DNA from 3 places in the Sporosarcina soli genome. Region 3 is predicted to be linked to each of the others. Evidence: predicted binding sites of a transcription regulator. Region 3 holds the regulator's gene; each other region holds the start of a gene.
What was found. The regulator LexA, encoded in region 3, represses DNA repair genes until DNA is damaged. The targets are predictions, from matches to a motif close to CGAACATATGTTCG.
Positions count from the first base shown of each region.

Region 1 (10,806 bases), 350 kb from region 3:
CTTTCCATTCCGAAGCACGTTCAATCACTTTCCATTTCGATAGACCCGCACCGAATAAAATGATCGGCAGAACGATAAAGAAGCCAGTCAATGTTGAAACAAGTCCCATCAGCAGCCATTCAAAAAAACGATAACTTAAAATTTCTGCATAGGTGCCATGCGCATAGGCACTGATCGACAATTCAATTTGATGAATGTCCGCATACTCTTCCAAGCCCGCACTCGAACTCAGTTTTCCTAGGAAGTAAGTCGCGGCGGCCATAAGTCCACATGGGATAATGTAAATGACAGCGGCAATCGGTAATACCCACTTCTTCGGAATTCTGACAAACGCAATCATAATAAAGCCCATCAATGCATACGTGAATAAAATGTCTCCCGACCATATGAAAACCGCATGCAGCACACCGAATCCGAGTAAAATACTTAAACGACGTGCCATGACGGGGGCAAATGACGTCTTATTCGCTATCGCCTTTTCATATTGCATATTCAATCCATACCCGAACAGCATGGCGAATATTGGATAAAAACTCGCTTCCACAAAAATATTGATCCACTTATACGTCGCTACATCACTTGGCGTGCTAAACCATGAATAAGGGTCGATATACAAATACGGCGAATGGAATAGCAGCATATTGGCAATGAAAATGCCGAGTAGAGCAATCCCACGTAGTAAATCCAGTGCCTCCACTCGATTCCCAAGTGTCGTCGGTGTAAATTTCAATCTCATTCCTCCTGAATCCTTACAGTCCTGCTTCCATCAAATAAATACAGGACCATCTCTTTAATATCAATGCCTACGATTTCTTCAATCGCCGTTCTATATAAATTCAACTGGATCCCATAGCGCTTATGCATTTCCGCATCGATCGCCTCATCATCATCAAATCGTCCTTGTATCCGATCTGTTTTATAATCGAGCAAGACCCAGCCATCCGGTTCTTTGAATAAACAATCCGCTATCCCTTGTAAAATTTGATGGTCTCCATCGGCTCCGTCATACGCGTACGTAAAGGGCAATTCCCGCATCACTTGCTCCGACTCCACGAGCCGTTTTGCAATCGACGATCCGAAGAAGTGAGCGATGGCATTCGTATCCACCATTTCCGCTTCCTCCATCGTCAGCAGTTGGCGCGCTGTCAACTCTTTGACACATTCAGCTACTTTAACAGCATCGTTTTCCTGTCGGATGTCGATGTGCTGCATGATTGTATGCATCGCCGTTCCGATTTCCGCTGCCGATAACGCCTTCGATTGCATGAATGCAGGCCGATCATGTAAATAAGCGTTGCTCACTTCCAGACTTTTATTGAGAAAAGGATCTTCATCCGCTTGCAACTCCAAAAGGGCAACCCGCTTCAACTCACTGACCGTCTGTTTCGACCGTTTCGCCACAGAAGCTTGGAATGGATAACGTGCATCGAAGCGCCGTTGCACTTCCTTAAGTATCGCATCATCCGCTTTTTCAATCAGTTGCACTTCGGCAGGGGGTTCTGTTGCATCATCAGCCTCATTCACAGGTCCAGTCAATGCGGACAGCGGTAACGCATCGATTTGCCATTTGGAAGAATCATCTACCAGTTGACCACTCGGAATGACCCCAAATTTGTCGAAATCGGCATGTCTTGCAATCGCAGGACCTATCCAATCCATATAGCCGTTCGCGCGTGAACGCGTATATTCCTGCAACATTTGACCCGGTTCGATCAATTGCGCATCTTGCCATTTGACAATTGTTTTTTCAATATCTTTAACAGAAGCAATGATTTCCAAATGCTCTTTAGCCCGCGTCATCGCCACGTACAATACCCGCATTTCTTCCGCACGCATCTCCAATTCTTTCTTTTCTTTCATCGCGAGAAACGGCAAGGACGTATACATAATCCGGTTGTCGGGATCAATTGCTTTCACGGCGAGCCCGAAATGCTGGTCGAATAAATACGGTTCGTTGAAATCCATTTTATTGAATTTCCTCCCCGCCCCTGCGATGAACACATATGGAAATTCAAGCCCTTTCGATGAATGGATCGTCATGATCCGCACAACGTTTTCCTTTTCACTAAGCGAGCGTGCCGCCCCTAAGTCGTCACCTCTTCTACGCATCCGATCAACAAAACGAAGGAAACGGAACAAACCGCGGAACGAGGTCTTTTCATAATCGATCGCCCGGTCATGAAGTGCACGTAAATTAGCCTGGCGCTGTTTGCCGTTTGGCATCGCACCGACCATTTCATAATAATGGGTATCGGCATACACTTGCCAAATCAGTTCGGATAAAGAACCTCGACGCGACAAATTCCGCCAATCCTCAAACTGGTTAAAAAATCGTTGTAACTTTTGCTGCGTCTGACTGGCGATTCCTGCACCACCGGTTTTATAGAATCGTTTTAACGCTTCGTAAAATGGCTCATTTTTCGCGGTAAGCCGCACTTGGGCAAGTTCATTTTCCGTCATACCGATAAACGGCGCATGCAACACCGATGCGAGCGGAATATCTTGATAAGGATTGTCGATGACACGCAAGGTGTTCAACATGATCATCACTTCCAGCGCATCAAAATAGCCGTGTGAGAGTTCCGCATAGACCGGAATCCCGGCCAGCTTGAATTCCTCAGCAATTTCACCGGACCATGTCATCGAACGCATCAAAATGACAATATCCCGGTACTCGATCGGACGTTTTTTATCGCTGAAGGCATCCGTCACCTCGGCTCCGGACTCGAGTAATGCTTGGATTTTTCGAATCATGAAACGCGCTTCCGCCTGGGAACTTTTCAAGCTTTCCCCTTCATCGTCCTGTTCCTCTTCTTCATCATAAAGCAAGGTCAATCCCGCTGTTACCGCTTTTTCCGGATAGTTGGCCCCGTATTTCAAAGCGGCCGCTTCATCATAATCAATTTCGCCGACACGGGCACCCATCACTTGGGCAAAGACATAGTTCGTGGCGTCGAGCACTTCTTTCCGGCTTCGGAAGTTGGCGTTCAAGTCGATTTTCAGCCCTTGTTCGCCATCCGTCTCTGTAAATCGACTATATTTCCCGAGAAATAACATCGGTTCAGCAAGACGGAAACGGTAAATCGATTGTTTCACATCCCCGACCATGAACAGATTGCCATCCGCTTCCCCGCCGCGTTTCACAAGCTGGATGATTGTTTCCTGCAATAAATTGACATCTTGGTATTCATCGACAAGCACTTCCGCAAAGCGGTTCCGGTAGTCAATGGCAATATCGGAAGGGGTGAGCACGCCCTCTTCTTCCGTGGATAAAATGCGTAGCGCATAATGTTCCAAATCGGAAAAGTCGACGATACCCCGATCGATTTTCACTTGTTCATACCGTTTGCCAAACTCGACAACGAGATCGATCAGTGTATGCATCGCGGGTGCCATCAGTCGGATTTCTTCAAGCAGACGAGCTGGCGTCCTGGTAAAATAAGATTCTTTCAAGGTATTGATGATCTTTTTCACTGCATCACGTAGCGCTTTCGCACGCTTGGCTAGCTCTTCGTCACAGGAGTCTTTCCGGATTGTTCCGGCTTTCACCCATTTTAGCGAGCCGAAAAAAGCGTATGTCTCTTCCCAGCCGCCTTCCATAATACGCCGTTGGGCTTCCTCGATCCACATCAAATCTGCTTCCGCTGTCGCCGCAAGCGGTTCTGGTCCGTCCGGCATGAATGCAATCCGTTTCATATCATTTGTTAGCGCGGCGGCCTCCTCCAATGAATGACGGATGGCCATTTTCAGTGGATCAATAAAGGCCAATTCATCAATCGACGTCATTCCTTCGATTTCATACTGTTCAGGAAGGAGGCGCAACCATTGCTCCGGCGACGGATGGACTCTGGAATAATCGTACAAACGGTCGATCAGCGTCTCAATGGACTGATCATTGCGATCCGACGTGAAGCTGTCCGCCAAGCGGTACATCGACTCTGGATTTTCTGCACTATACGCTTCTTCCAACACTTCTCCAATTGTATCATCGCGCAACAAAGCTGCTTCAGTACTATCTGAAATCCGGAAACCCGGATCGATATCAAGCAAATAGGCATATTGCTTTACAACATTTAAACAGAACGAATGCAAAGTGGAAATCTGCGCTTTGTTCAATAAATTAAGTTGTCTCCGCAAATGGACAGACTCCGGTTTTTCGACGATCGCTTCTTCCAACGCCTCTGCCATCCGGTGTCTCATCTCCGCAGCAGAAGCATTGGTGAACGTGACGACGAGCAGTTCATCGACGTCAATCGGATCCTTTTCATCCAACACTTTTTCAATCATCCGAGTGATTAACACTTTCGTCTTCCCCGAGCCGGCTGCAGCGGAAACGAGGACATCTTTCCCTTTTGCCCAAATGGCTTTCCACTGGGCATCCGTAAAGGTCAGCCCTTCAGGTTTCACGGGTATGTGCATCTTCGGCCACCTCTTCCCTCATTTTTTCTAGTGATGCTTCCGGCGCCATTTCAGCATATGGCCTGAATTTAGATGCCGGGTCTGTCGGGTCAAATTGACAGACCGAACGATACGGGCAAAACTGGCACGGCATCTGGTCTTTCAATTTATACGGATAAACGCGTGTATCACCCGCAAGCATCGCGTCCCCCGCTTTCCGATGGCGCGTTCGGACAAACGACCGCATCATTTGCAAATCATCGGAAGACAGCACTTTGGATGTCTTCGCAAACGTCCCATCCGTTTTGAGGGAAGCGGGCACAATTGCGGAGGACCTTCCGATATCGGCATCCATCCCGATGACGACTTCCGGGTTGTCGAGCAAATAGCCGCGCATTTTGTAAGACTTGGCAATTTCCGCTTCCAGTAGCGCTGTCGTCAATTCTGTACCGGAACGAATCATCGGATTATGGACATGCATATACAAGACGCCCGCGGGATCTGCGTGAATGCCAAGCCATTCTTCTGCATTTTCAAGCGCGACATCCAAGTAAGTCATCATTTGCAAGGACAAGCCATAATACACTTCCGTTAAATCGAGGCTGCGTGCAGACGATTTGTAATCGACGACACGCACATAATTTTTCCCGCCGATTTCCGTCGCATCGACCCGGTCGATCCGTCCGCGCAATTTCATCGAATCTCCACGGCGCAAAGGAATTTCTAGCGGTGGCAATTCCTCGCCCGGTCCGAATCCGGCTTCAATAGCAACCGGCTTAAACACCGTCGCTTTCGCTTGCGTACTGAGCGAATAGATCGTCCGCTGGATAATGTGCGTCAATTTCCGTTTAATATAAACATAACGGTTCGTAGACAACAATATCCGGTTAAAGAAATACGGAGAAATATCCTCCACTGCTTGCCTTGCCATTTTCCAACAGTCTTCCTTCGACAATTCCGCCCATGCTTTCCCGAGCCGCATCGTTTCATCGGATACCCATTTCAAAGCCGCGTGGAATAAATCACCGATAGCTGGCGCTTCCAGTGTAAATTCTGTCCGTTCCCGGAGACCGAGTCCGAACGATGCATAATGCTGGAACGGGCAGCTGTAATACGATTCGATCCGTGACACACTGGAAACAAAAGATTCACCATACAAGCCCGCCGTCAACTCAGGTTGTAGACGTTCAGTCTGTCTATCCGCAGTGAGCGGACGAAGGATATGGTTGAACACGGAAGACCAGTACGGGTCTTCTTCATAATAGGCCATGACAGCACGCCATTCCGGATCAAGCACACCCGAATGATCCGCTTCTTTCAACTTCATAGACATGTACGGCAACGCTGCGCGAGGATGACTAATATAATCAAACGGATCCGCTTCCAATGTCAATTCGGATGGATCTGTCACAGCCAGTTTCAGCGGTACCCCAGGAAGAAGCTGTTGGATACGCGCGATATATAAGGAAGGCAAAAGTGATTTTCCTTCTTCATCGGCAACCGGATACGATACATACAGCTTTTCACGCATTGCGGTGAACGCCCGATAGGCCATGTATGTTTCATCCATCAATTTCATTTTCGATGTCGGTGCCAGCTCAAAGCCAATTTCTTGAAACCATTCGCGGTCCGCGTCTGAGAGGATCCCTTCATTGTCCATCCGCTGTGGCATCACGCCATCATTCACGCCAAGTACGAATACCGCATCGATTTCCATCAAACTCGACACTTCCACCGTAGACACCGTCACTTGGTCAAGCGAAGGTGGAATACGCGCAAATTCAAGCGTATCAAGCCCTTCATCCAAAATGCGTGCCGCTTCGGTAGGATTCATATTCTTGTCTCCAAACATGAGCACGAACTGATCAAGCACATTGATCCAGCCCGTCCACGCCTGTTCATGTTCCGTTGCACTCAGCAATCTGCCGGCACGTTCTTCCTCTGCACGCAAATCAATGATTTTATCGAACACATGCAGCTTTTCCACAAACTTGAACAACGCTTCCGCCACATTTCGGCCCGTTTTAGAGCGTTTTAAGCGCTTTTCAAATTCCGCTAGCGGCTCCCGGATGACGTCACGCATCTGATGCAATTCTTTCTCTAACGCCCGTTCCTCATCGGTTTGTACGTCTGAATATAGTTCAAGCCCGCGATATTTTTTCACACGCCAGCGACTGTCGTCGAACCAACGCTGTCCGTAAATGCCATGGGCAAGCACATAGTTTTCCAATCGATCTGCACGCTCACGCCATAACAACTTATCTTCTCCATGCGGGAAAAAGAGATCCGTCTTCACAGCGCGGAACACCGACTCATATGACCAGCCCGATGTGACTGCCTCTAAAATCGAACGGGAAAACTCGATGAGCGGATGATGCAACATCGGCTTTTTCTGGCTGATGAATACAGGGATGTCGTATTGCGGGAAAATCGTGTTGATCAATTCATCGTATTTTTCCGGTTGTCGGTACAAAATCGCAACATCTTTATACCGTTTCCCTTCCATCATCATTGCCCGGATTTCCCGTGCAATTGCATGGATTTCCGCCCGCCGATCCGCCGCCTCAATCAATACAACATGACCTTCCGACACATAGGTTTTCGCGGGATAATGATCGAATTCCGCTTCCAAGTGGCGCAGCTCGTCATTTTTGAATCGGCGCGCTTCTGACAAATACACATCTTCTTCCACTTCAACCGCTTCCGCCCGCGCCAGTTCCCGTAATTTCAATGATGTCCGTACAGGATTGAAAAACAGTTCATGATCCCCAAATCCGGTGAGCGCCCCTTCCATTGGCAACACGATGGTCGTGCGCTTCGTATGCTTCATCAATTCCGAAATAATTTCGTATTCCCGCGTCGTGAAGTTTTCAAAGCCATCGATATAGACATCGGCACCTTTCAACAGGTCCGAATGTTGAATTTGGGAAGCGAGAAGCGCCAAATGCCCCTCACTATCCACATAGGTCGTTCCTAACTTCTCCTCGATTTTCGTCAACAACAGCGACAAATCGCTCGCTTTATCGAGCAACGTTCGCGGTGCCCCCTTTGTCGCCAATTCATCATGCAAGTTCCCCATCGTTTCGTGATCCAAGCAATAGCGACTGAATTCCTTCATTAAATCCCCTATTTGTTCCGTAAACCCACGCTTGCCCGCAGCTTGACGGAACAACTTAAATTCTTCCTGATTCTCCTCAAGCACACTTCGGACCAACATCCGGTAACCGAAACCGTCCACTTCCTTGCGCGTAATTCCGCCTGTCTCCTGCAACACACGCCAAGCCAGCCGCTTGAACGTCAACACTTGTGCACGGATCAATCCCTTTAAACCGAAATTGACGGACAAACTATGCTCCATCGAAAACGACATCTGATCAGGCACAATAACAATAACCGGCGCCCCCATCGGATCCCGTTGCAACTCCGCAGCAATCTCCCGCTCAATGAACGTCGTTTTCCCAGCACCTGATCTGCCGGTTATGAAACGTAGTGACATATGAAGTCCCTCCTTTTTATGGATATATATAGGTGATTCATTTGTTTATCCCGCATTAACGGGCAGTAAGATTCCCACTTCAAGACTTAAGTAAAACGATAAGGATAGGTGGGAGATCAACTGCCCGTAAAAGCCCGATTGGTTCAACTAACAATCAGTGGGAGGAACCCCCCACTGATTGTTAGTTGAACTTTATAAATCAAAAAAATCCTGTCATCCCTTTCTTTCTATTGTACAGAAAGTTTGGGATGACAGGAAGTAATTGTAGCGAACAATGATTCGGCTATTTATTTTTGTGATTTTCTACAAATGAACTTAATCCGGCTGAAGGTTCCGTTACTATCAGGGGGACAGTACATGCTAGACATTCATCACATCATAACAAGTTTTTCTTCAATGGATTCCGATTTCACATTGGACTTTTCCCCATGACTTTCTTCATAGAGAATACAAGCAGTTAAGCTCTGCGCCGAGGTAGGTAACAAAATCGGCGTTGTGCTCTTACATCGCTCCATCGCTACTGGACAGCGGGTATGAAAGCTACAGCCAATAGGAGGATTTGCGGGACTAGGCAAATCTCCTTTTAGCAGGATACGCTCTCTATCCCGCATCTTTGGATCCGGCTGAGGTACTGCCGACAAAAGCGCTTTTGTATAAGGGTGATTCGGATTCTCAAATAATTTCCCAGTATCCGAAAACTCGACGATTTTACCAAGATACATTACCGCTATTTTATCGCTAATATGTTTTACCGCTTGGATGCCGTGAGCAATAAAGAGATAAGACAGCCCGAGATCATTTTGGATTTCTTTCAATAAATTTAATATTTGTGCCTGGATCGATACGTCTAAAGCAGAGACTGGCTCATCACATACGATGAGTTTCGGCTCCAGAGCAAGTGCGCGCGCAATACCTAATCTCTGTCTTTGCCCTCCCGAAAATTCGATCGGATAACGGTTCCCATAATACGAATCCAATCCGACCCTCTCCAATAACTCGTCCACTCTTTTTCTTCTTTCCAATTTTGTCCCGACTTTATGTAGGACAAGGGGTTCGGCGATAATATCCTCGACTTTCATTCTAGGATTCAATGATGAATAAGGATCTTGAAAAATCATTTGCAGATTTTTCCCCAAAGCTTTTTTATTTTTGTAGTCACTTAGTTTTTTACCTTGAAAATAAATCTCCCCTTCTGTCGGCTTGGAGAGACCGACAACCATTCTGCCAGTTGTTGACTTTCCGCATCCAGATTCGCCTACCAACCCGACCGTCTCACCGGGGTAGAGATCTAGGCTTACGTCGTCGACGGCCTTTACAAATGAATCTTTTTTACCGAAAAGCCCGCTTCCGATCGGAAAATACTTTTTTATCCCTTTAAGAGATACTAGCGGCTGTTGCATATTGCGTCATCTCCCTTTCCTCGACGAGCGGATTCCAACAGGAAACCCTACTGCCTGAAGGATGTAGAATCAAGGCAGGCTCTTCATGATGACATCTTTCCGTTGCAAATTCACAGCGTGTACTAAAGTGACATCCTTTCGGCAATTTCAAAGGACTCGGAACAACACCAGGAATGGCGTCTAACTTTTCTTTAGAAGGTCCGTGCAATGGAGGTATACTAGCCATTAATCCTTTCGTATACGGATGAAGCGGCTTTTCGAAAATAGCCTCCACGGTTCCTTCTTCGACAATTTTTCCGCAATACATGACGAGGACACGATCAGCTGTTTCCGCTACAACCCCGAGATCATGTGTGATTAACAAGATCGAAATTCCAAATTCATGTTGCAGATTGCGTAATAGACTTAAGATTTGCGCTTGTATGGTTACATCGAGTGCAGTGGTAGGTTCATCTGCAATAAGCAGTTGCGGGTCACAAGCAAGCGCGATGGCAATCATGACTCTTTGCCGCATCCCTCCAGACAACTGATGAGGGTAGTCGTGTAAGCGGCGCTTCGCATCAGGAATACCGACTTTATTTAATAGATCTAATGCTATCTTTTCAGCTTCTTTATATTTCATTTTCTTATGCAAAATGATGGACTCGGCAATTTGTTTGCCGATCGGATGGACCGGATTCAGTGAAAACATTGGATCTTGGAAAATCATAGCGATCTCGTTGCCACGAATTTTCCGCATTTCTTTCTCTCTTAATTCCAGTAGATTTTCCCCTTTGAACAAGATGTTACTTTCAGACTTATATTTAATTGCGCTTGCATTGAGACCCATAATCGAAAGGGAAGAAACACTTTTTCCACTGCCCGACTCTCCAACCAGTGCGACAATTTCACCTTTCCGAATGGAAAATGAGATATCGTTGACAGGATAAATTTCACCTTTTGCTGTAGGTATATATGTTTTCAGGTTTTTCACTTCAAGCAATGGACTTTCCGTTTCTTTCAATTCTCCCTACCCCCTCTATCATGCTTTTTTATACTTCGGATCGAGCGCTAATCGGAGGCCGTCTCCAAGAAAGTTACCGGCAAGCACGGTCATCATAATAGCCAATCCAGGATAAATAATCATCCAAGGATTCATGTTGATCATGCTGTATGCTTGTTGAATCATGTTTCCCCAACTGATTTGTGGAGACTGAGCTCCCATGCCTAGAAAACTGAGTGATGCCTCAACAAGAATGGCATAGCTCAGATTGAACGATGCTTGAACAACAATAGGCGGAGCAATATTCGGGATAATATGCTTCAGCATGATCCAACCTGCACCTGCACCCGAAATTTTCGCTGCCTCAACGTAAGGCTCTGAGCGGATTTGTAAGGTTTGGCCTCTTGCCAGTCTGGCAAATTGCGGCGTGAAAACGATTCCGATTGCAATCATGGCATTCCATAAACTTACGCCTAACGCCCCAGTAATCCCTAAAGCCAACAAAATGGCAGGAATGGCAATGATACCAT
Region 1 covers NZ_JBHSNO010000005.1:604,736-615,541, forward strand. The annotation lists gene ACFPRA_RS07250 (DUF418 domain-containing protein) at 1-730, opposite strand, end outside; gene addA (helicase-exonuclease AddAB subunit AddA) at 733-4,419, opposite strand; gene addB (helicase-exonuclease AddAB subunit AddB) at 4,397-7,894, opposite strand; gene ACFPRA_RS07265 (ABC transporter ATP-binding protein) at 8,266-9,294, opposite strand; gene ACFPRA_RS07270 (ABC transporter ATP-binding protein) at 9,269-10,297, opposite strand; gene ACFPRA_RS07275 (ABC transporter permease) at 10,316-10,806, opposite strand, start outside.
Region 1: a site for LexA is predicted at 8,163-8,176, ahead of addB (helicase-exonuclease AddAB subunit AddB). Genes of this name have one in related genera too.

Region 2 (10,806 bases), on a different contig from region 3:
TAAAGTGGGTGAACCGGTCGATCTTTATCTACTGATCAAACAATCGACCAAAGGAGTAACGACGCAAGGCAGCCCATTTATGACACTTATTTTGCAAGATAAGAGCGGGGATATCGAAGCGAAGCTATGGGATACGAAAGATGAGCATGAAAAGACCTATGCAGCGGCTACCATCGTGAAAGTGGGCGGAGAAGTCCATGACTATCGCGGAAAAAACCAGTTGCGCATTAAAAGTATACGGCCGATCAAAGCGGATGAAGGGGTGACCATTGCCGATTTGGTCCCATCTTCCGCTAAAAGTAAGGAAGTGTTATACGAGGAATTGATGCAATATTTCTTTGAAATGCAAAACCCGCATATTCAGCGTATTACCCGTCATCTTTTGAAAAAACATCAGGCGGCTTTCATGACGTATCCTGCCGCTACGAAAAACCATCATGATTACGTGTCCGGCTTGATTGATCATGTCGTATCGATGTTGAAATTGGGCAAGGCGTTGGCGGAACTGTACCCATCCTTGAACAAGGATCTGCTATATGCGGGAATTATCTTGCATGACATCGGAAAAGTGGTGGAACTGTCCGGCCCGATCGGCACACAATACACGGTGGAAGGCAATTTGCTCGGGCATATCACGATTATGGTGAATGAAATTTCAAAAGCCGCCGATGAACTTGAAATTGCGGGCGAAGAGGTCATGTTGTTAAAACATATGGTTTTATCCCATCATGGGAAAGAAGAATGGGGAAGCCCGAAACGTCCGATGGTGAAAGAAGCCGAAATCCTTCATTACATCGACAATATCGATGCGAAGATGAATATGCTAGATCGGGCCCTTGGCAAAACCGCACCTGGCGAATTCACAGAACGGATCTTCCCACTCGATAACCGCTCATTTTACAAACCGACATTTGAATAAGAAAAAGCTGTCCCAAGAAAGGGACAGCTTTTTTATAGCTTATTCTTTATCAGCTTTTTTATCGGTTTTTGGTAAATAGTCTTCAAGGGCGCCTTTGAATTCTTCCGCTTTAATGTCGATATTTGAATCTTTCAGTAAGCTGATTAGCTTCTCTTCGAATTTTGCACGTTTCAAGTTATCTTCCACTGTTGCTTTCAATTCTTCATCTGTCGCTTCCACTTTTGCTTCACGCGTGTCGAGCAATTCGATCACATGGTAGCCGAAGCTTGATTTGACAGGTTCACTGATTTCGCCTTTTTTCAGTGCGAAAGCGGCCTTTTCAAATTCAGGTACCATTCTGCCCGTACCGAACCAACCGAGGTCTCCGCCTGTATCTTGTGCAGCAGGTTCAGTGGAGTATTCTTTCGCCAATTCCTCAAAATCGCCGCCTTCTTCCAATTTACTGCGGACTTCTTTTGCTGTTTTTTCATCTTCAACTAAAATATGGCGTGCATGGATCTCTTTTTTTGCATTGGCAAGTCCAGCTTTGATTTCCTCATCTGTGACTTTCAAAGAATCGAGCATTTTAGTCTGGATCATTTGTGATTTCACGTTTTTCTCGAAGAATTTCTCTGTCATGCCGCTTTGTGCAAGATACATCTCAAAGCTATCGCCATATTGTTCTTTTTGTTTTTTAATCTCTTCTTCGACTTCTTTATCGGAGACACTGAACTCGCTTTCGATTGCTTGTTGAAGGATGAGATTTTCTACGACTTGCAAACCGATTGCATCTTTCATCTCATCATACAAATCCGCTTTTGTAATGTCACCCGCTTTGGAAGTGACAAGGACTTCTTCAGCGCTATTTTTATCGCTACATGCTGAAAGTGCAAGGACAGACGCGGCCATCGTCAGTGCTAAGACTGTTTTTTTCATATCAAATTCTCCTCTATTTTTTAAATGGACTCAGCGAATATTTCTGAACTGAAGGCGTGGCGTCAGATACAGAAATTACTCACTTGTATAACGGGTGGGACAAATGTCGAAATGCCTAGTATCAGAGGGATTCCAACGTCCTGCTGATTGAAATGTAAAAGCAATTACGTCGACACGCAAAGAATGGTGCGACAGAAGACACTATACCATAAAAACGCATCTAAAACAAAAAGGTTCCCCGGAAGTTAGCCTATAATTAGACAAAACGTTTGCATAGGATACTGATAGAGAGGGGGTGCTCCTATGAGCGGATGTAACCAAGGTTCTTCGGGATTCGCGTTGATTGTTGTATTGTTCATCTTATTGATCATTGTTGGTGCAGCCTTTTTATACTGATGAATGAAAAAGGCTTGATGCCTTCAATCGAAACAAAAAGTCCATTCCCTGAATAAGGGGATGGACTTTTCTTATACTTGAAGAAAAACTTCTACATAAAAAGATAAAATCAAAATTGTGACAAGTATGTTAACCGTTTTATATATTTTCGGCTGCTTCTCTTCCGGTATCTCCCGGGATTCGCAAAGCGCATATGTCATTTTGTTGATTTGATACAAATAAAATAATGAGAACAGAATTGTAATAAGTAAAATCAAATCTATTCCTCCTCTTCAGCTTGGCAATGTAATCATAGCAGAAGTTAGCGTGAAATGGAATGGTTAAAACTTCTGCCAAAGGAATCAGCGCGCAGGTTCCTTTTCCTTCTGAATCATTGCCTTTTCCGTTTTATCTACGGTAGAATCCCCAAAACCATCTTTGAGATTTTCAAATCCACGCTCAAAAATTTCCATAAAATCTTGACCGTAAATATTTCGGAGGACGGACATAACTTCAAGGAATTCCGGGAATTTTCCATACAACTCTTTAATCGGCAGGGAGCCTTCAAGAATGCCGTGATGTGTATTATGATAGTTATCATTCATGAGGAGTAGAAGGTCTTTCCCTTTTTCTGTTACAGCTACATATGTATTTCGGCGATCATCTTCTTTTTTATAAAATTCGAGATAGCCTCGTTCCTCCAGTTTTTTCGAAAAGTTGAAAGCGGTCGATACATGCATCACCCCGAATTTGGCGATGTCAGAAATTGTGGCACCCCCAAGATGGAAAGCAATCCATAAAATATGATGCTCATTAATATTCAGATCATAAGGTTTGATCCATTGTTGCCAATCTCTTTCCACAGCTTTCCATAGTGCTTTGGACATCTGTGCAACGCGCTGACTGAAAATCATTGCCTCTAGCGGGGAAAACCTTTGTTCCGACATAGGGAACACCTTCTTTCTTTAATAGTCCATACTTTTTATTATAGCAGGAAAACAAAGAAGTGAAAAGTAAGAATTGCATAAAAACTTTTCTAATAATAATAATTAAGAAAAGCGGATGCATATTGATTTCTTTGCATCCGCTTCGAGTTGTCATTATTTTTGTTGTGTAGCAATAGTTTGTTCCAATTCTTCGAGAGCCTTCTGAATGGCGGCGATTTCATTTTCCAACCGATCCTTATTGGGCTCGGTGGACTGTTGCCATTTGTCTACTGAATGTTTGATGCCTTCAATTGCAGCTGGAACTGTTTCTTTTGCCTCTTTCGTCAAATGTGAAACCGATTCTTTCAAACTGTCGATTTTCACTTTTACATCTTTAAATTTCTCTTTCATATCAACAGATGCATTTTTTACAGACGATCGTAGCTCATTCCCCGATTGTGGAGTTGAAAATAAGACAGTTACTGCTGCCGCGATGGATCCAGCAGCAACTCCAAGTAAAAATGTGGATGTTTTCATGATTGGTTGAGCTCCTTTCTATACTGACTAGTATTCCTGTTCTTACTCAATTAAAACATGGCGTGACAAGTTGAGCAAACAATAATCAATTACGCCTTGGCGTAATTGCGTCCAGATTTTGAATTGCGCTTTCTAATGGCTGGTGCCTTAATTTCTGCAAAAAAACGCAGAAATACGGCAAATCGAACCCTTCGCCGTTCGATTCGCAATTAACTCCTTTCAAAATCTATAACATCCGCGGGCCTACAGGATGTAGGTCATGCAGTCGTTGCGACAGGACGTCGCGCACTTAGACTGCCTTCCATTATTCGTTCAGCGGGCGTTCGGCTCCCGCTAAACAGGAAAACAAAACTGTATCGTGACTTATAGAGGTGAGATTCCTCTACTGAACGAAGATAAAAAGCTTTCCGCACTTACAACGGAAAGCTTTTATAAGTTCTTTTAATTGGATAATACAGATTTAAAAGATGAGCGTTTCATCAAATTGGTCACAATTGGATAGATGATGAAAAACGCGATACAATTCATCAAAATGGCAGGCAGGACAACTACTACGAATAGAGTTGTAAAAGCCACTGCAGGCGAATCTAAGCCTGGAAGCGTTACGCCTAGTAGAAATAATGCGACCGATAAGAATATACTACCTGACAAAACCGTTCCGATACCTGTAACAACGGTTGTGACAATCAAATTCCGCGATAATTTCTTTAGTAGAATAATAATACCGTAAACAACAAAAGCCGTTACGAACTTATCGATAATATTCGGGATGAATCCCCCCGGGAAACTGGAGAAAATACCAGAAATAACACCGGTCGTTAAAGCCAATAAAAATACGTTTCTCGTTGTCGGAAACAAGATGATCCCGATGAACATCATCGTCAGCATGAAATCAGGTTTCATACCTTCACCATAACCGGGTATAATCAAATACAGTGCAGCACCGACAGCGACTAACAGCGCCATTAATACAAGTTCTTTCGTTTTCAATTCTCATCTCTCCTCGACTCGTCTATGGTTTTCCTGCCGTATCCTCGTGATCGACAGCGAAAAACTTATAGTGATTTTACACCAATTTCAAATAACTCGCAAGCTTAATTTGATTCAGCAGAAGTCACCCACTACTACATGTGGTGGTGGAATGCCAAAATGCTTTAAATCTGGGGGAGTCCAAACTCCCCGCTGATTAGGGGAACTCAGGCTAAGATCGCCGCGTCCTGCGGCAATGCCTGAGTGACCAACATCCTGTAGGCCCGCGGATGTCACGGATTTTGAAAGGAGTTAATTGGTCAATCGTGCTTGTAAACCCGCAGCGATTTCTTGGATGCGCTCGGGTGTAAACTCTGGGGATTTCGGTTGGAATGTCGGTTGGAAACCATCCGTCTCATCATAGCGTGGGATGAAATGCAGATGGAAATGGAAGACCGCTTGACCTGCATGTGCACCATTGTTTTGCAATAAATTCATCCCGGCCGGTTCGAATTCCGCTTTTAGCGCATTGGCGATTTTCGGCACAACGGCAAATAGATTCGATGCCTCTTCTTCGGTTAACTCATAGACGTTTTCCCGATGTTGTTTAGGGATCAGCAGGGCATGTCCTTTCGTTACCGGACCGATGTCCATGAAGGCAAGCGCATGCTCGTCTTCATAAATTTTGGCGCTTGGAATGGAACCTTCAATAATTTTACAAAAAATACAATTCGTCATTTCAGCACACCCTTTCATGAATAGGACAAGTTTAGCATATTTTTAACTAAAGGGGTGCTGGATTCATCGAGGTGACGAAAGCTTTTTCAATCATTTTTTGATAAACTGAAAAGAAGAATGGAGGATGGATATGGCAATTCTCGAAATGAAAGACGTAACAGGTGGCTATACACGTAAACCGGTTCTACATGACCTATCATTCAACATCGGTGAAGGAGAACTCGTCGGTTTGATCGGCCTGAACGGGGCGGGGAAAAGTACGACGATTAAACATATTATCGGCCTGATGAATCCCCATAGCGGAGAAATTCGCGTCAATGGAGTAACGTTCAGTGAGAATCCTGAAATGTACAGAAAGGCATTCACATACATTCCGGAAACGCCGATTTTGTATGAGGAATTGACGCTGCGGGAGCATTTGGAATTGACGGCGATGGCTTACGGGCTGGAGAAGGAGTTATTTGAAGCGCGTTCAGCAGAGTTGTTAAAGGAGTTCCGCATGGAAAAACGGTTGAAATGGTTTCCTGCCCATTTTTCGAAAGGAATGCGGCAAAAAGTGATGATCATGTGTGCGTTCCTCGTCAACCCTTCGTTGTACATTATCGATGAACCTTTCGTCGGCTTGGATCCACTCGGGATTCGATCGCTTTTGGAGCAGATGACGGAGCGGAAAGAAAACGGGGCATCCGTTCTCATGTCCACCCACGTCTTATCGACGGCAGAAAAATATTGTGACCGGATCATTTTGCTGCACGAAGGACGGGTGCGAGCGGAAGGGACAATGGAAGATTTGAGGAAAGCTTTCGACCGTCCGAAGGCATCCTTGGATGACTTATATATCGCGATGACAGAGGAAGCGGATTATGAACAATTTGCGTGACATCTGGGGGAACCGGTTCGTCCATTATATAACCGAACTCCAAAAATATATGAAGTACGTCTTTACCGGCCATTTGGCCATCGTGCTCGTTTTTACAATCGGTGCGGGAGGCTACGCCTATAGCGAGTGGTTGAAGGAAGTGCCGACGGATTTCCCGGCTACCTTGCTCACGGCTTTGATCATTGCGGTGGCGCTGGCGATTTCGTCACCTACGACACTGTTAAAGCCGGCCGATACAGTTTATTTCCTACCTCTTGAACATCGGCTGGATCGCTATTTGGGCCGAGCTTTAAGTTGGACAACCTTTTCTCAATTGCCCTTGCCGCTATTGTTGTATATCGTTGCGTTACCGCTCTTGTCTGCAACGGAGACGGGTTCGAAGTTGCTCTATGTTTGGCTTGCTATTTTCATTATTGTGTTGAAATGGCTGTTCGTTGAAACGGAATATGCTGTTCGGCACGCTACAGGAGGTGCCGGCGTTTGGCGGGATCGGCTCATCCGTTTTCTGTTGGCGGCCTTTCTCATTTTCGTTTGGCTCAGCCCTTATCCGTATTTGACGGTAGCTTTTTTCGTCATCATCGGCCTTTACGGTGTGTATTGGCGGAAAAAGAAATCGGAAAAGCCATTTCCTTATGATCATTTTATCGCTTTGGAGCAAAATCGAATGATGCGCTTTTACCGTTTTGCCAATTATTTCACAGACGTTCCGCATCTGAAAGGATCCATCAGTCGAAGAGGATGGCTAGGCTCGCTATTTGGCACGGCGAAGTTTGGAAAGACAGTTCCACAAGATTATTTAATCAGACGGACATTTCTTCGAACGGATGACAACTTCTGGCTGTGGGTAAGACTGACTGCCTTATCTATACTTGGGGCCATTTTTATACCATTCCCGATTGTTGTGATCATTTTTGCGGGCGCACTCGCATTTGCAACATCAGTGCAGCTAATCTATGCATTGCGTGCTTCGGACGAATTCAGGATGGATATGCTCTTTCCTGAGCGGATGGAAACACGACCTGGTGCCATTCGGAAAAACGTCAGATTGGTTCAATGGATCCAAGCAGTTCTCGTTTTCATTAGCGCTTTGTTCCTTTACGGCATTTCTTCCACGCCCTTGCTATTGGGCGGCGTCATCTTGCTGATTTCGGAAGTGACCATCCGTTTCACAGATGCGAGAAATAAAGAACATTAACAGTAATTTTGCTTCTCTGACGGTGGGTTTGAAAATAGAATATTCTAAAAAATATCTTGCAATTGGCCCCTATTCTTCGGTATAATAAATAAAAGCCATCAGGGGTGAGCGAGATGGAAAAAAACTATTCATATGCTGAATTTTTGAAAGCCGTCGGGAAAAACGGTTCATCGCTTCAAGCAGAAAAATTGCTGAATGAAATTTATATGGACCTATTTTTGAATCACATTCACCGGGAACAAACGAAAGCCAGATTGATGGATTTAATTGATAATGCACTGGATTGTCGGGATGAAGAGGCCTTCCAGACTTACACGGAAAGATTATTGAAACTAGAAATTAGTGATTAAAAATTGAAAAGACGTTGCGTGTGTCACCTTACATGCAACGTCTTTTTTTGCGTGTTTCGACCATTAGAATATACGTTCGTTTTTTACTCGTCAAAAGATGGGTAAAGTGATAAGATAGATACAACTTGCTTCAACTTGATTCAGCAGAATTTCCCCATTTCTATAAGTAGCGGGATGAATGTCGATATACATTGAAATCAGGGGGGTCCACATTCCCTGCTGATTCAAGTTGAGCCTCCGGCGAATGTCACAGATTTTGAAGGGAGTTAATTGCGCAAGCACAATTCAAAATCTGGACGCAATCACGCCGAGGCGTGATTGATCTATTAATAGGGAGGGACTTCAATGGTCCAAAAATTCAACTTACAAGCACCCTATACGCCAAAAGGGGACCAACCGTCAGCCATCGTCAAACTGGTGGAAGGGTTGGAAAAAGGGCAAAAGCATCAGACGTTGCTTGGGGCGACAGGGACGGGCAAAACATTTACCATTTCGAATGTCGTAACCGAAGTGAATAAGCCTACGCTCGTCATTGCGCACAATAAAACATTAGCCGGCCAATTATATAGTGAGTTCAAAGAGTTTTTCCCGGATAATGCCGTCGAGTATTTCGTCAGTTATTATGATTATTACCAGCCGGAAGCGTATGTCCCACATACAGACACCTATATTGAAAAAGACGCCAGTATCAATGATGAAATTGACAAATTGCGCCACTCCGCTACTTCCTCGTTATTTGAACGGAATGATGTGCTCATCGTGGCGTCGGTGTCCTGTATTTACGGTCTCGGGAATCCGGAGGAATATCGGGAACTCGTTGTCTCGCTTCGCACCGGCATGGAGATCGGACGCAACGAATTGCTCCGGAAGTTGGTCGATATCCAATATGAACGGAATGATATCAACTTCGTCCGCGGAACGTTCCGGGTCAGGGGCGATGTCGTTGAAATATTCCCGGCATCGCGCGACGAGCGCTGTATGCGGGTCGAGTTTTTCGGGGATGAAATCGATCGGATACGGGAAGTGGATGCGCTGACGGGAGAAATACTGGGTGAACGTGAGCATATCGCCATTTTTCCGGCCTCCCACTTCGTAACGCGTGAAGAGAAGATGGTCAAGGCGATTGAGAATATCGAAGCCGAACTGGAGGAACAGTTGAAGGTTCTGCGCAGTCAAGATAAGCTCCTTGAAGCGCAACGCCTTGAACAACGGACACGCTATGATTTGGAAATGATGCGTGAAATGGGCTTCTGTTCGGGTATTGAAAACTATTCACGGCATTTGACGCTCAGACCTGCAGGAGCCACACCTTATACATTACTGGACTATTTCCCGGATGATTTCCTGATCGTTATCGATGAAAGCCATGTCTCAATCCCGCAAATTCGGGGCATGTTCAATGGAGACCAAGCGAGGAAAAATGTCCTCGTCGAACACGGATTCCGGTTGCCATCCGCACTCGATAACAGACCGCTTACGTTTGAGGAGTTCGAAGGTCATGTGAAAGAAGCGATTTACGTATCAGCCACGCCAGGCCCTTACGAAATCGAACATACACCTGAAATGATTGAACAGATCATCCGCCCGACTGGATTATTGGATCCTACGATCGATGTCCGGCCAATCGAAGGACAGATCGATGATTTGATCGATGAAATCCACACCCGGATTCAACAGAACGAACGTGTCCTCATTACGACATTGACAAAGAAAATGTCGGAGGATTTGACGGATTACTTAAAAGATATCGGCATAAAAGTGCAATACTTGCATTCGGAAATCAAAACGTTAGAACGTATTGAAATTATACGGGAGCTGCGGCTCGGCACATACGATGTCCTTGTCGGCATCAATCTTCTAAGAGAAGGACTCGATATTCCGGAAGTCTCATTGGTAGCCATTCTCGATGCGGACAAGGAAGGCTTCCTCCGTTCGGAGCGATCGCTTATTCAAACGATTGGCCGTGCTGCACGGAATTCCAATGGGCATGTTGTCATGTATGCGGATCGGATGACAGATTCCATGACGAAAGCGATTGACGAGACGAAGCGACGTCGGGAAATTCAAATGGCATACAACGAAAAACATGGCATTACGCCGACGACGATCAATAAAGAAATTCGCGATGTCATCCGTGCAACGCAAGTCGCAGAAGAAACGGAAACGTATGTAGAGAAATTGACTAAAGGCAAGAAACTGACAAAAGATGAAAAAGTGACGCTGCTTGAAAAACTCGAGAAAGAGATGAAAGAAGCAGCGAAGGCGCTTGATTTCGAACGGGCTGCAGAACTGAGAGATACGATTTTGGAACTGAAAGCGGAAAGGTGAGTTTCTATGAAAAATAAAGAAATCGTCATACAAGGAGCACGTACACATAACTTAAAAAATATTGATGTCAGCATTCCACGGGACAAACTGGTCGTCATGACTGGTTTGTCGGGATCGGGAAAGTCTTCCCTCGCTTTTGATACGGTGTACGCGGAAGGGCAGCGACGTTATGTAGAATCGCTGTCCGCGTATGCCCGTCAATTTCTCGGGCAGATGGATAAGCCGGATGTGGATGTCATCGAAGGACTATCTCCGGCCATTTCCATCGACCAGAAGACGACAAGTCGAAATCCACGCTCCACTGTCGGAACAGTGACGGAAATCTATGATTATTTGCGCTTACTTTATGCGCGGGTCGGAAAACCGGTTTGTCCGATCCATGGAACGGAAATTTCATCCCAAACGGTCGAACAAATGGTGGACCGTCTCTTGCAATTGCCGGAACGTTCACGTATCCAAGTGCTCGCCCCGATCGTTTCCGGCCGTAAAGGAACGCATGTAAAGCTGATTGAAGACATTAAGAAACAAGGGTATGTCCGTATTCGTGTCAACGGGGAAACGATGGACCTGGACGATAATATCGAACTCAATAAAAACAAAAAACATAATATTGAAGTCGTGATCGACCGGATTATTATTAAAGAAGACGTTGCCGCCCGGCTAAGTGACTCGTT
Region 2 covers NZ_JBHSNO010000016.1:455,055-465,860, reverse strand. The annotation lists gene yhaM (3'-5' exoribonuclease YhaM) at 1-919, shown strand, start outside; gene ACFPRA_RS22930 (peptidylprolyl isomerase) at 959-1,834, opposite strand; gene ACFPRA_RS22925 (YjcZ family sporulation protein) at 2,138-2,230, shown strand; gene ACFPRA_RS22920 (hypothetical protein) at 2,302-2,487, opposite strand; gene ACFPRA_RS22915 (HTH-type transcriptional regulator Hpr) at 2,572-3,156, opposite strand; gene ACFPRA_RS22910 (YtxH domain-containing protein) at 3,310-3,672, opposite strand; gene ACFPRA_RS22905 (tryptophan transporter) at 4,114-4,662, opposite strand; gene ACFPRA_RS22900 (HIT family protein) at 4,954-5,379, opposite strand; gene ACFPRA_RS22895 (ABC transporter ATP-binding protein) at 5,510-6,259, shown strand; gene ACFPRA_RS22890 (ABC transporter permease) at 6,243-7,454, shown strand; gene ACFPRA_RS22885 (IDEAL domain-containing protein) at 7,568-7,804, shown strand; gene uvrB (excinuclease ABC subunit UvrB) at 8,150-10,132, shown strand; gene uvrA (excinuclease ABC subunit UvrA) at 10,139-10,806, shown strand, end outside.
Region 2: a site for LexA is predicted at 7,870-7,883, ahead of uvrB (excinuclease ABC subunit UvrB). Genes of this name have one in related genera too.

Region 3 (10,806 bases):
TTCAGTGCTGTCCCCATAGCGAATTCGCGGACGCCGAACCAAATGTTACGTCCAGCATAATTGGCCGGTAGGAAATCCCCCGCCCCTTTGATCGTCGTCTTATTGGAGCCTGCAAGATCCGCACTACCTCCGAAGAATGAAGGGACTGTTTTCGCAATCGCATTGATGGCATCGCCTGATGCGGAACGAGTCGCGTGGGATGTACCTGCTTCATATACCGGCAAAGCTTGTTCAAATCCTTCCGGAAGTTTGCGATCAATGGCATCTTGCAATTGTTGCGCAAGTTCACCATGTGCAGCTTTGTAATTTGCAAATAATTCGTTCCATTCTTGTTCCTTTTTCGCGCCCAATTGCTCGGCTGCTTCTTGGAAGGTTTCATAAACCCCTTCCGGAACATGGAAGTCTTCTTCAAATGTCCACTTGTAATATTCTTTCGTTAATTTCATCTCATCTTCGCCAAGTGGTGCGCCGTGTGAGTCCGCTTTACCGGATTTGTTTGGAGAGCCGTAGCCGATCACTGTTTTCACTTCGATGATTGTCGGGCCTCCTTCATTTCCTTTCGCTTCTTCGATCGCATTTGAAATGAGTCCGATATTATTGCCATCTTCTACACGGATGTAATTCCAGCCGTAAGACTCGAATCGTTTACGGATATTTTCAGTGAAGGACATATCCAAATCCCCATCGAGGGAAATATCATTACTATCGTATAGAACGATCAGTTTATTCAACTGGAGATGGCCCGCAAGTGAAATCGCTTCAGCTGCAACACCTTCCATTAAATCACCATCGCCGCAGAGTGCAAAAGTGTGGTGATCGACCACTTCGAAACCGGGCTGATTATAAGTTGCAGCAAGATGTCTTTCTGCCATCGCCATTCCGACAGCCATCCCGATCCCTTGCCCAAGCGGTCCTGTCGTCGCTTCAACGCCAGCTGTATGACCGTATTCCGGGTGACCAGGCGTTTTTGAATTCCACTGTCTGAAGTTTTTGATTTCATCCATCGGAAGATCGTAACCGCCTAGATGCAGTAAGCTGTAAAGTAGCATTGATCCATGGCCAGCGGAAAGAATGAAACGGTCGCGGTTAAACCATTTCGGGTTTGCAGGATTATGGTGCATATGCTTTGTCCATAATGTATAAGCCATCGGCGCCGCGCCCATCGGTAATCCCGGATGGCCGGAATTCGCTTTTTCAATTGCATCGATGGACAGAGTACGGATCGTGTTAATCGCGAGTTGATCGATCTGTTGAGTCATTGTATACATCCTTTCACAATTCAAAATCAAAGTAGTCTAACATTACTTCCATCTACTAGTTTAGACAATCCGGTGGATGAATGCAAAGGTCAGTTGAGGTATTTATGATTGCGGGCTTGTTTCACTTTTTCCGGGGTCACATCATTGCCATCCGGATCAACCACTTTGACATGCTCAATCGTATCACGCATGGATGTTCGGAATGACTCCAAATACTCCTTGCGCAATTGCGTCTGCTCTTTCGCTTCTTCAATCGTGAGTCCCGACGTCTTCGATTTTTTTGACAATTCGTTAATGCGCTTGATTTTATCTTTTGAAAGCATTATCGTTTCCTCCATTTAATAAAGAATACTTAGAACGTATACAAAAAGAGCAGAAAGTGCAAACAATCAGCCTTCCTGCTCCATTTCAAATTCCTTATAACGACGGTGGACAGTCGCTTTGCTAATATCATGACCGAGACCTTTCAGAACACCTGTGATCTCTTCGTATGTCAAACCCTTATCCCTTAACGCCACAATCTCACTGATCGGCACTTCAATCCGCTCACGCCCTTCCGGATTTCCCCTGTTTTTCAAGTTGCGCTCCGGCCGGTACCCTTCCTTCACGGCCCGTCTCATTCCACGCCTAATTTTAGCATTATGTAATTTCCTTTGGTATTCCTCTACGATCGCCAAAATTTCCAGCAGCATCGTATCCATCTCATTGAGTGCAATCGGACCGCCATCATTGTGGGAATAAACAGCCGTATCGGTTTTCGCCAGCAGATGTAAAACCGCCATCCGTGCATTCCCACGTCCAAGTCTTGTCTCATCTTGGATCAAAACCGCGTCCACTTTCTCATCCCTTACAAAGTCAAGAAGTGAAAGCAAACCTTCCCGCTCAATATCATAACCGCTATGTTTGTCCCTAAAGCAATCAGCTATTTCAAAATCCAATGTAGCCGCCAAGTCCTTCAGCTCTTCTTCCTGCCTTGCCAAGGACATCTCCTGGGCATTTTTCTCTGTGCTCACCCGGCAATAGATGACACAGCTTTTCCTGTAATCACTCATCTTCCACTCTCCGCTATTTGATGATCGAAGGACTTATTCCTTAGTTTCTCGTAAGACGGCAAACGCAATTCAGTTCCGGGATGGATGGTGGATGTCGCTAAATCATTCAGTTTCACCACATCTTCAATCCATTCATTCACCGGACGATTGTCCGCATGCTGATGAGCCAATGCCCATAGTGAATCGCCTTCGGAAACCGTGATCTCTAGATAAGCCGCTTCTTTATTCAACTTGTTTACACCTATCATTGTAAAGCCTATACATAAAATGAACAGTACAAAAAAATAGCTATTATTTTTGATGAAAGTCATAAAAAATCCCCTCCACGAATATTTGTTCGGAATACTTGTTCTCATTATAAAAAAGCCCAATTGGATTGTCAACATCTTTTCAGAACTTGTGTTTGCCATCCATGCGAACGGCTGTTATAATGATGATATGAAAAGTTCGGTTGTTCGTATTCATCATCCGAAGAAAAAGAGATTACGAGTTGAGAGGTGAATGGAGTGAAAAAGATTTCAAAAAGACAGGAAGATATATTGTCTTTTATCAAAGAGGAAGTGAAGAAAAAAGGTTATCCACCATCCGTGCGGGAAATTGGTGAAGCGGTCGGCCTAGCTTCCAGTTCGACGGTTCACGGACATCTTGCTCGTCTGGAAAGCAAGGGGTTTATCAGGCGAGATCCAACAAAGCCGAGAGCGATTGAAATTCTCGATCCGGATGGATTGGACGCGATGAAACCAGGTGTTCTCCATGTGCCGCTTGTTGGAAAAGTCACAGCGGGATTACCGATTACAGCGATTGAAAATATCGAAGAGTACTTCCCTCTTCCCGAATCGTTCGGTACGGCGGAAGACAAGCTGTTCATGCTTGAAATTGTCGGCAACAGTATGATTGAAGCCGGTATCTTGAATGGCGACCATGTCGTCGTCAAACAGCAAGCGACAGCCAATAATGGGGAAATCGTCGTTGCGATGACAGAAGATGACGAAGCGACCGTCAAACGCTTCTTTAAAGAACAAGGCTATTTCCGGTTGCAACCTGAAAATGCCTCGATGGATCCGATTATTGTCGATAACGTCTCAATTCTCGGTAAAGTTGTCGGGGTCTATCGATTGATTCATTAATTTCAAACAAAAAGAGCTATTCCGTTGCATGCTTGCATACGGAATAGCTCTTTTTGTTTGGTATCAATTACGCCTCGGCGTAATTGCGTCCAGAGCTCGCTCGCATCTAGCTCTGGGCGCCAGGAGCTTAGGTCATAAGTCAAAGCTGTTCTGTGGCAAAAAACGCCACGCCACATCTTCACCTTATGCCTGTCGCTGCTAATCAGGCGCCCAACGCTTTTGGAAGAAAAGCTCCTCTAAAAACTTGTGACATCCGCGGGTCTACAGGATGTAGGTCATGCAGTCGTTGCGAATCGAACAGCGAAGGGTTCGATTTGCCGTATTTCTGCGATCTTTGTAGAAATTAAGGCACTTTCCTTTTAGGACGTCGCGCACTTAGACTGCCTTCCATTATTCGTTCAGCGGGCGTTTGAACAAACGCTGAACAGAAAAAACAAAATCGCATTCATCTCGCCACCTGGGGAGGTGGGAGTCTTCTGCTGAATGTAGATAAAGGGCACTTCCATCTTCTCCGTGCCTAGTTTTCGATTAATTGATCCTCAACAAGTTTTTCAATGGAAGACAGGACGGCGGCTTTAACATGCTCATACGTCAGCCCCCCTTGGACGTAAGCCGTATACGGCGGCCTGATCGGGCCATCCGCTGTCAGTTCAATGCTGGAGCCTTGGATGAATGTCCCGGCCGCCATGATGACGTCATCCGCATAACCAGGCATATAGGAAGGCTCAGGTGCATAATGGGCATTGATCGGCGAGTTCGATTGAATCGTCCGACAAAACGCTATCATTTGATCCGCATTAGCGAATGAAACCGATTGAATGAGATCCGTTCTTTTGTCTGTATAATGGGGCGATGTCTGCAAGCCGAAATCTTCAAGGATTGCCGCTGTAAACAGGGCGCCTTTGACCGCTTGGCTGACGATATGCGGCGCGAGGAAAAATCCTTGATACATTTCCAGTAACGTATCGAGCGATGCACCCGCTTCCGCGCCTAGACCTGGGGAAGTCATTCGATAGGCACATTTTTCAACAAAATCAGCACGCCCCGCGATATACCCCCCTGTCCTTACAAGACCTGCGCCCGGATTCTTAATGAGCGATCCTGCCATCAGATCTGCTCCGACTTCCGTCGGTTCTTTCTCCTCGACGAACTCACCGTAACAATTGTCGACAAATACGACGAGGTTCGGATTGATAGCCTTTACTTTGCGAATCATGTCCCCGATTTCATCGACCATGAAAGAAGGACGATCGGAGTAGCCTTTTGATCGCTGGATACCGATCATCTTCGTCTTCTGATGGATATTTTTCGCAACTTCTTCAAAATCAACCGAACCATCTTCCTTCAGATCGATATGCTTGTATGTGATGCCATAGTCTTCAAGTGAGCCGGTATCTTTCCCTTTTCCGTAAACGATCGATTCCAGTGTATCATAAGGTTTTCCCGTAATATAAAGTAGCTCGTCACCCGGCCGCAGGATACCGAATAAACTGATCGAAATGGCATGTGTCCCGGAGATAATCTGATTGCGTACAAGACAGGCTTCCGCTCCGAAAACATCGGCATAGACCTGTTCAAGCGTATCCCGGCCGCTGTCATCATAGCCGTAACCCGTTGAGCCGGACAAATGAAAATCGCTGACCATATTTTTACGGAACGCCGCTAGTACTTTCCGTTGATTATAAAAAGCGGTTTTTTCGACACTTTTGAAAAATGGTGCCAGCTTACCTTCCATCGCTTCCGCTTTGCTTAATAGGCGATCATCCAATTCAGTTAATTGCATTGTGATTCCTCATTCCATTCAATAGTCACTCCATTATCTTATCAGTCTGGCCACATAGGTCAATATTTTGGTTTGTTTTTTTGATTGAAAAATAATACGCAAATTAAAAGCGGAACGAGGAATGTTAGCCTCGTTCCGCTTTTGTTTTCGTCCAGACTCCAGGCGCCAGATGCTCGGAGGCTCACAGGATGTGAGTTACGCAGTCGTTGCCAGTCAAACACCGAAGGGTTTGATTGGCCTTAATTTCTGCGTTTTTTGCAGAAATTAAGGCACTTTCAGGACGCGGCGCACTTAGACTGCGTTCCTTGATAGTCAAGCCGACTCTGTGGCAAAGAACACCACGCCGTCGACTCGCCTTATGCCTGTCGCATCTAAACGGCGCCTTACGCTTTTGTTTAATCTTCTTCTTTTAAAATGACTGGCTTAGATGGGACATATGTGGAAATTGCATGTTTATAAATAAGTTGCTGTTTCCCATCAGATTCAAGAAGGACAGTATAATTATCATATGATTTAATAAGTCCTTTTAACTGAAACCCATTCGTTAAAAATACGGTCACGAATGTATTGTTCTTTCGTAACGAGTTCAAAAAAACATCTTGCATATTTCTCTGTGCCATACACGGAATCCTCCTGTTGATGTCCTCTATTTCTCCTGCTCCACTTATCTTATTCGCTTTGAATTTTCATAATCCTTCAAATTCGTTAAGATTCTTTGTACAATTTCTGCAGTTCCCCATTCTGCTTCATACCAAGAAACATCGAGTTTGTTTCGAAAATACGTCATTTGCCGCTTCGCATAGTTGCGGGTATTTTTCTTGATCAAATCAACCGCTTCTTCATATGTTAGCGTACCTTCAATATATTGGTAAAGCTCTTTATAGCCGATCGCTTGGACGGACTGGACATCTCGAATGCCTTCATCCCATAACCGCTGTGCTTCTTGGAGCAGTCCCTTTTCCATCATGAGGTCGACACGTAAATCGATTCGCTCATAGAGTACGTCTCGATCCATGTGCAAACCGGCGAGAAAATGATTATAGAGCGGTGCATGTCCGGCATCTTTTTCTTGTTCATCTTTTGTTTGCCCGGTCACTTCGATGATTTCCAATGCCCGAACTAATCTTCGATGATTGTTCGGATGGATTTTTTCCGCACTTTTCGGATCGATACGCTTCAGCCGTTCATATAGCTGTTCCGCTCCCTTTTCCTTCAATTCCTTTTCCAAACGGTTTCTTACTTCAAGATCTGCCGCTTCTTCTGTAAAGCGAAAATCATACAGTACTGCTTGCACATAAAGGCCTGTTCCGCCTGCAATGATCGGCATTTTCCCACGACTTCGTATCTCGTTGATCCAATGGCGGACTTCCGTTTGATAAGCCGCAACGGAAAATGGCTCGTCTGGTTCCTTCACGTCAAACAAATGGTGGGGAACACCATCCATTTCATCTTCCGTAATTTTCGCCGTACCGATATCCAGTCCTTTATACACTTGCATGGCATCGCCGTTGATCACTTCGCCTCCGATCGCCTTTGCCAGTTCGACGCTTAACGCCGTCTTGCCTGACGCGGTCGGACCCACAATGGCGATCACTTCAGTCATTTCATTCATGTTCTTTATCAATCCAGTCATATACGGTTTCGAAAACATGTTGACGATTCTTTTCATGGAGCATTTCATGTCTGCCCCCTTCAAATAATAGCACTGTCACTTGTTCGATACCCGCATGATTATATTGTTTGGCTACACGCCATATCCCTTTTCCATTATCGCCTACCGGGTCTTCGCTGCCTGAAAACAATAGTATCGGTAAATGTTTAGGGGTCTTCTTTAGTTCTTCCGCAGCATGGATCGTCCCGAGCCCTTCGAATAAATCTGCAAAAAATCGGGTCGTTGGCACGATTCCACAAGCCGGATCGGTCAAATATTTTTCAACCGCATCGTAATCCGTCGATAACCAATCGAATGGTGTTTTCGGGTGGTTCACTGACTTATTGAATCCGCCGAAAACAAGTTTGTTTAGAAAATGATCCGGCTGATCGAATCCCTTCCTTTTCCCATGTAAATAAGCGGCGACCTGGCCTGCAAAACGCATGATGCCCGGATCGGCACCCGTCCCGGAAAATATAGCGAGATCCACTTCTGCCCCATGTAGTTGAACATATCTGCGTGCAACAAATGATCCCATACTATGGCCGAATAGGACAAGTCGAGAAGTTGGATATTTTCTCCTTAACTGTGTAATCACTTCATAGGCATCCTGTACGACACGTTCAAATCCGCCTTCATCTGCAAAATGCCCTTTAACACCATTTTTTTCAGCTGTCTTCCCGTGGCCGCGATGGTCATGCCCCGAAACGATATAGCCTTTACTAGCGAGAAATTGTGCAAATTCCGTATACCTGGCAATATGCTCAGACATCCCATGCAGCAGATGGATATGCCCAAGCGGATCGCCCTTTGGAAGTAAGGCGAACGCATGGATTGAAAAACTGTCAGTCATTTCAATGGTCCATTCCTTCACTGCCGCACGTCTCCTTTCGCTCTAGCGATATGCATATCAAGTTCATGCAAATGACGTCGCTTTTCGTCATCATCATAGTCGAGAAGCCGCCCCATAAATGCTGTAATCGGTTCTTTCAAGCATTCCACAAATGCGATGTTAAAATAGAGATCACCTTTTCTTCTAATTAAAAAATCGGAGGGAGTAAGAGCCATTTCATGATGCACTGCATAGAAAATTTCCGCTTTCACTACTGTCGGAAGATCAAAATCATCGCCTTGCAATGCATGTGCATAAGTGAACACCATATCGACATTCGTACCGTAAAATGCGGACAACCTTTTTCCCTCTTCCTCCGCCAAACCAAATAATGCGGCTTCGCGCGTTTTACTTGCAAGGAATGCCTGATATTTTTCAATGCCACCGAAATCGCCGCCGGATAATGGTAGATGCTCTGTTACGCAAGGTCCGTAATGATGCCGAGGATATTTGCTAACAACGACATCTACAACCGTTTCGGCCATTTTCCGATAACCGGTCAACTTGCCCCCCGCAATGCTTATCAGCCCACTTTCCGCTTCCCAAATTTCATCCTTCCTCGAAATTTCCGATGGATCCTTGCCTTCTTCATAGATAAGCGGTCGAATACCTGCCCAAGTCGACTCGACATGTTGCCTATTGACGACTACTTTCGGAAACATATTTTTGATGGTGCCAAGGAGATAGCGGATATCCTCTTCCGTGGCAAACGGTGTTTGGGGATCACTATCGTAAAACGTATCCGTCGTTCCGATATAAGCTTTTGCATCGCGTGGAATCGCAAAGATCATCCGGCCGTCTGGCGCATCGAAATAGACGGCTTGCTGTAAAGGGAAAACAGAGCGATCCACAACGATATGTACCCCTTTCGTCAAACGCAACTTTTTAGAATGAGAAATATCCCCTTCGTTTCTCACATCGTCCACCCATGGACCCGTTGCATTGACGGTATGTTTTGCATGTATAGGAAAAGTTCCCCCTTGATGGATATCCTGCGCAACGACTCCAATTACTTTTCCATTGTCGTAAAGAAATTTTTCTGCCCTAGCATAGTTCAGACATAATGCCCCTTTTTGAACCGCTTTTTTCACTATTTCTATCGTCAACCTTGCGTCATCCGTCCGGTATTCCACGTAATGACCGCCGCCCAGGAGACCCTGCCGTTTCACAAGCGGTTCCATTTCGATCGTTTCCTCCGCTGTCAGCATTGCACGCCGTTCCTCTTTTTTTACGCCAGCGAGCCAATCATAGACAAGTAATCCGGCAGACGTCGTGTATTTACCGAACGTGCCGGATTGATAAAAGGGAAGGAGCATTCTTTCCGGCTTGGTTACATGCATCGCATTCTGATAGACGATTTCCCGTTCCCGTCCCGTTTCGGCAACCATCTTGACTTCCAATTGTTTCAAATAGCGTAAACCGCCATGAATCAATTTCGTCGAACGGCTAGACGTACCGCCAGCAAAGTCTTGCATGTCAATCAACGCCACAGATAATCCTCTTGTCACGGCATCGAGTGCAATTCCTGCCCCTGTAATCCCTCCACCGATAATGAGCAAATCAAATTCGTATTCTCCCATAAACTGCCTTGTTTTTGGTCTCGTAATCGCTGATAACATCCGTCCCACCCCTTAATGTCAGTTCAAGATACCTTTACATGACCCGCTTGAACATTTTTTCAAGTTCGTATGTCGTGAAATGAATAAGCACTGGTCGACCATGTGGACAAGTGAATGGGATCTCGCATTCCGATAGATCGTTCAACAGTCTTTCCATATCTGCCATTGTCAAATGGTGATTGGCTTTGATGGACCGTTTACAACTCATCATAATGGCCGCTTCCTCTCGCAATTTACCGATATCAATTTTACGTGTTGTCAATACTTGCTCAATCATCTCTTCGATGATGGCCGTTTCTTCTCCTGCCGGAAACCATGCCGGATATTCTTTCACTGCATAAGTGGACGGTCCGAACTCCTCTAAATAAATGCCGACATCTTCTAGTAGGGACAGATTTTCTTCAATTTTTGCCTTATCATCCGCCGAATAATGGAGCATGAGCGGTATGAGCAATAATTGCCGTTCTTCATGATCCGGTGTACTTAATTTTCCCCGGAAAAACTCGTATTTTATACGTTCTTGCGCCGCATGTTGGTCAATCATGAAAAAACCGTCTTCGTTTTGGGCGACAATGTAGGTGCCATGCACTTGTCCGATGGGAACGAGGTCCGGGAAGCGGTTCTCTGTCTCTTCCTGCACGGTTTCCTCCGGAACTTCCATCATTTCCTTCACGACTGAAGGCGCCTCTTCCTCCTGCAAATCTGTTGGAGTGTAGATGTCAGGCTCGGATTCCTCCGAAGTTGAAGGGGAAAGGGAAGAGATAGCCGGTTCTGGTTCTGGTCGTTCAAAGCTGGGCACCGGCTGTTGCGGAATCGTAACCGGGCGTTCCGGTTTGATTTGATCCCACATTTTCACTTGTTCTGATCGGCTTTTTTGTACCGGTTCTTTTTTGATGGCATCGGGTACAATGATACTTTTTCGGATGGCTTGCTGAATCGCCTCTTTCATAAGCGTCAGCAGTTCCCCTTCTTTACTCATCCGGATTTGCTGTTTGGAAGGATGGACATTGACGTCGGTCAAATAGGGGTCCCCTTCGACATTGATTACTGCAATGGGAAATCGCCCAATCGGCAAATAAGTATGAAAAGCATCTAAAATCGCATGATTTACCGCATGACTTTTCACCCATCTGCCATTTACTATGAGCGTTATATAATTTCGAGAAGCACGTGTCATTTCCGGCAAGGTTACATAGCCATCTACTTTATAGTCTGCATTTGCACCTGCAAAAGGGACCATTTTACGTGCAACGGCCATACCGTATATGTCGGACAAAACACGGCGTTGATCTCCGCTTCCCGATGTCTGCAACAATACTTGACTATAATGAGTCAGTTTGAACGCAATGGTCGGGTGACTCAGTGCAAGCCGATTGACCAAGTCAATCGTATGCCCGAGTTCTGTCTGGATTGTTTTCATATA
Region 3 covers NZ_JBHSNO010000005.1:250,711-261,516, forward strand. The annotation lists gene tkt (transketolase) at 1-1,259, opposite strand, end outside; gene ACFPRA_RS05570 (DUF896 domain-containing protein) at 1,349-1,582, opposite strand; gene ACFPRA_RS05575 (YneB family resolvase-like protein) at 1,649-2,311, opposite strand; gene yneA (cell division suppressor protein YneA) at 2,308-2,622, opposite strand; gene lexA (transcriptional repressor LexA) at 2,818-3,438, shown strand; gene ACFPRA_RS05590 (methionine gamma-lyase family protein) at 3,956-5,221, opposite strand; gene hfq (RNA chaperone Hfq) at 5,617-5,841, opposite strand; gene miaA (tRNA (adenosine(37)-N6)-dimethylallyltransferase MiaA) at 5,886-6,833, opposite strand; gene ACFPRA_RS05605 (alpha/beta fold hydrolase) at 6,826-7,746, opposite strand; gene ACFPRA_RS05610 (glycerol-3-phosphate dehydrogenase/oxidase) at 7,743-9,383, opposite strand; gene mutL (DNA mismatch repair endonuclease MutL) at 9,418-10,806, opposite strand, start outside.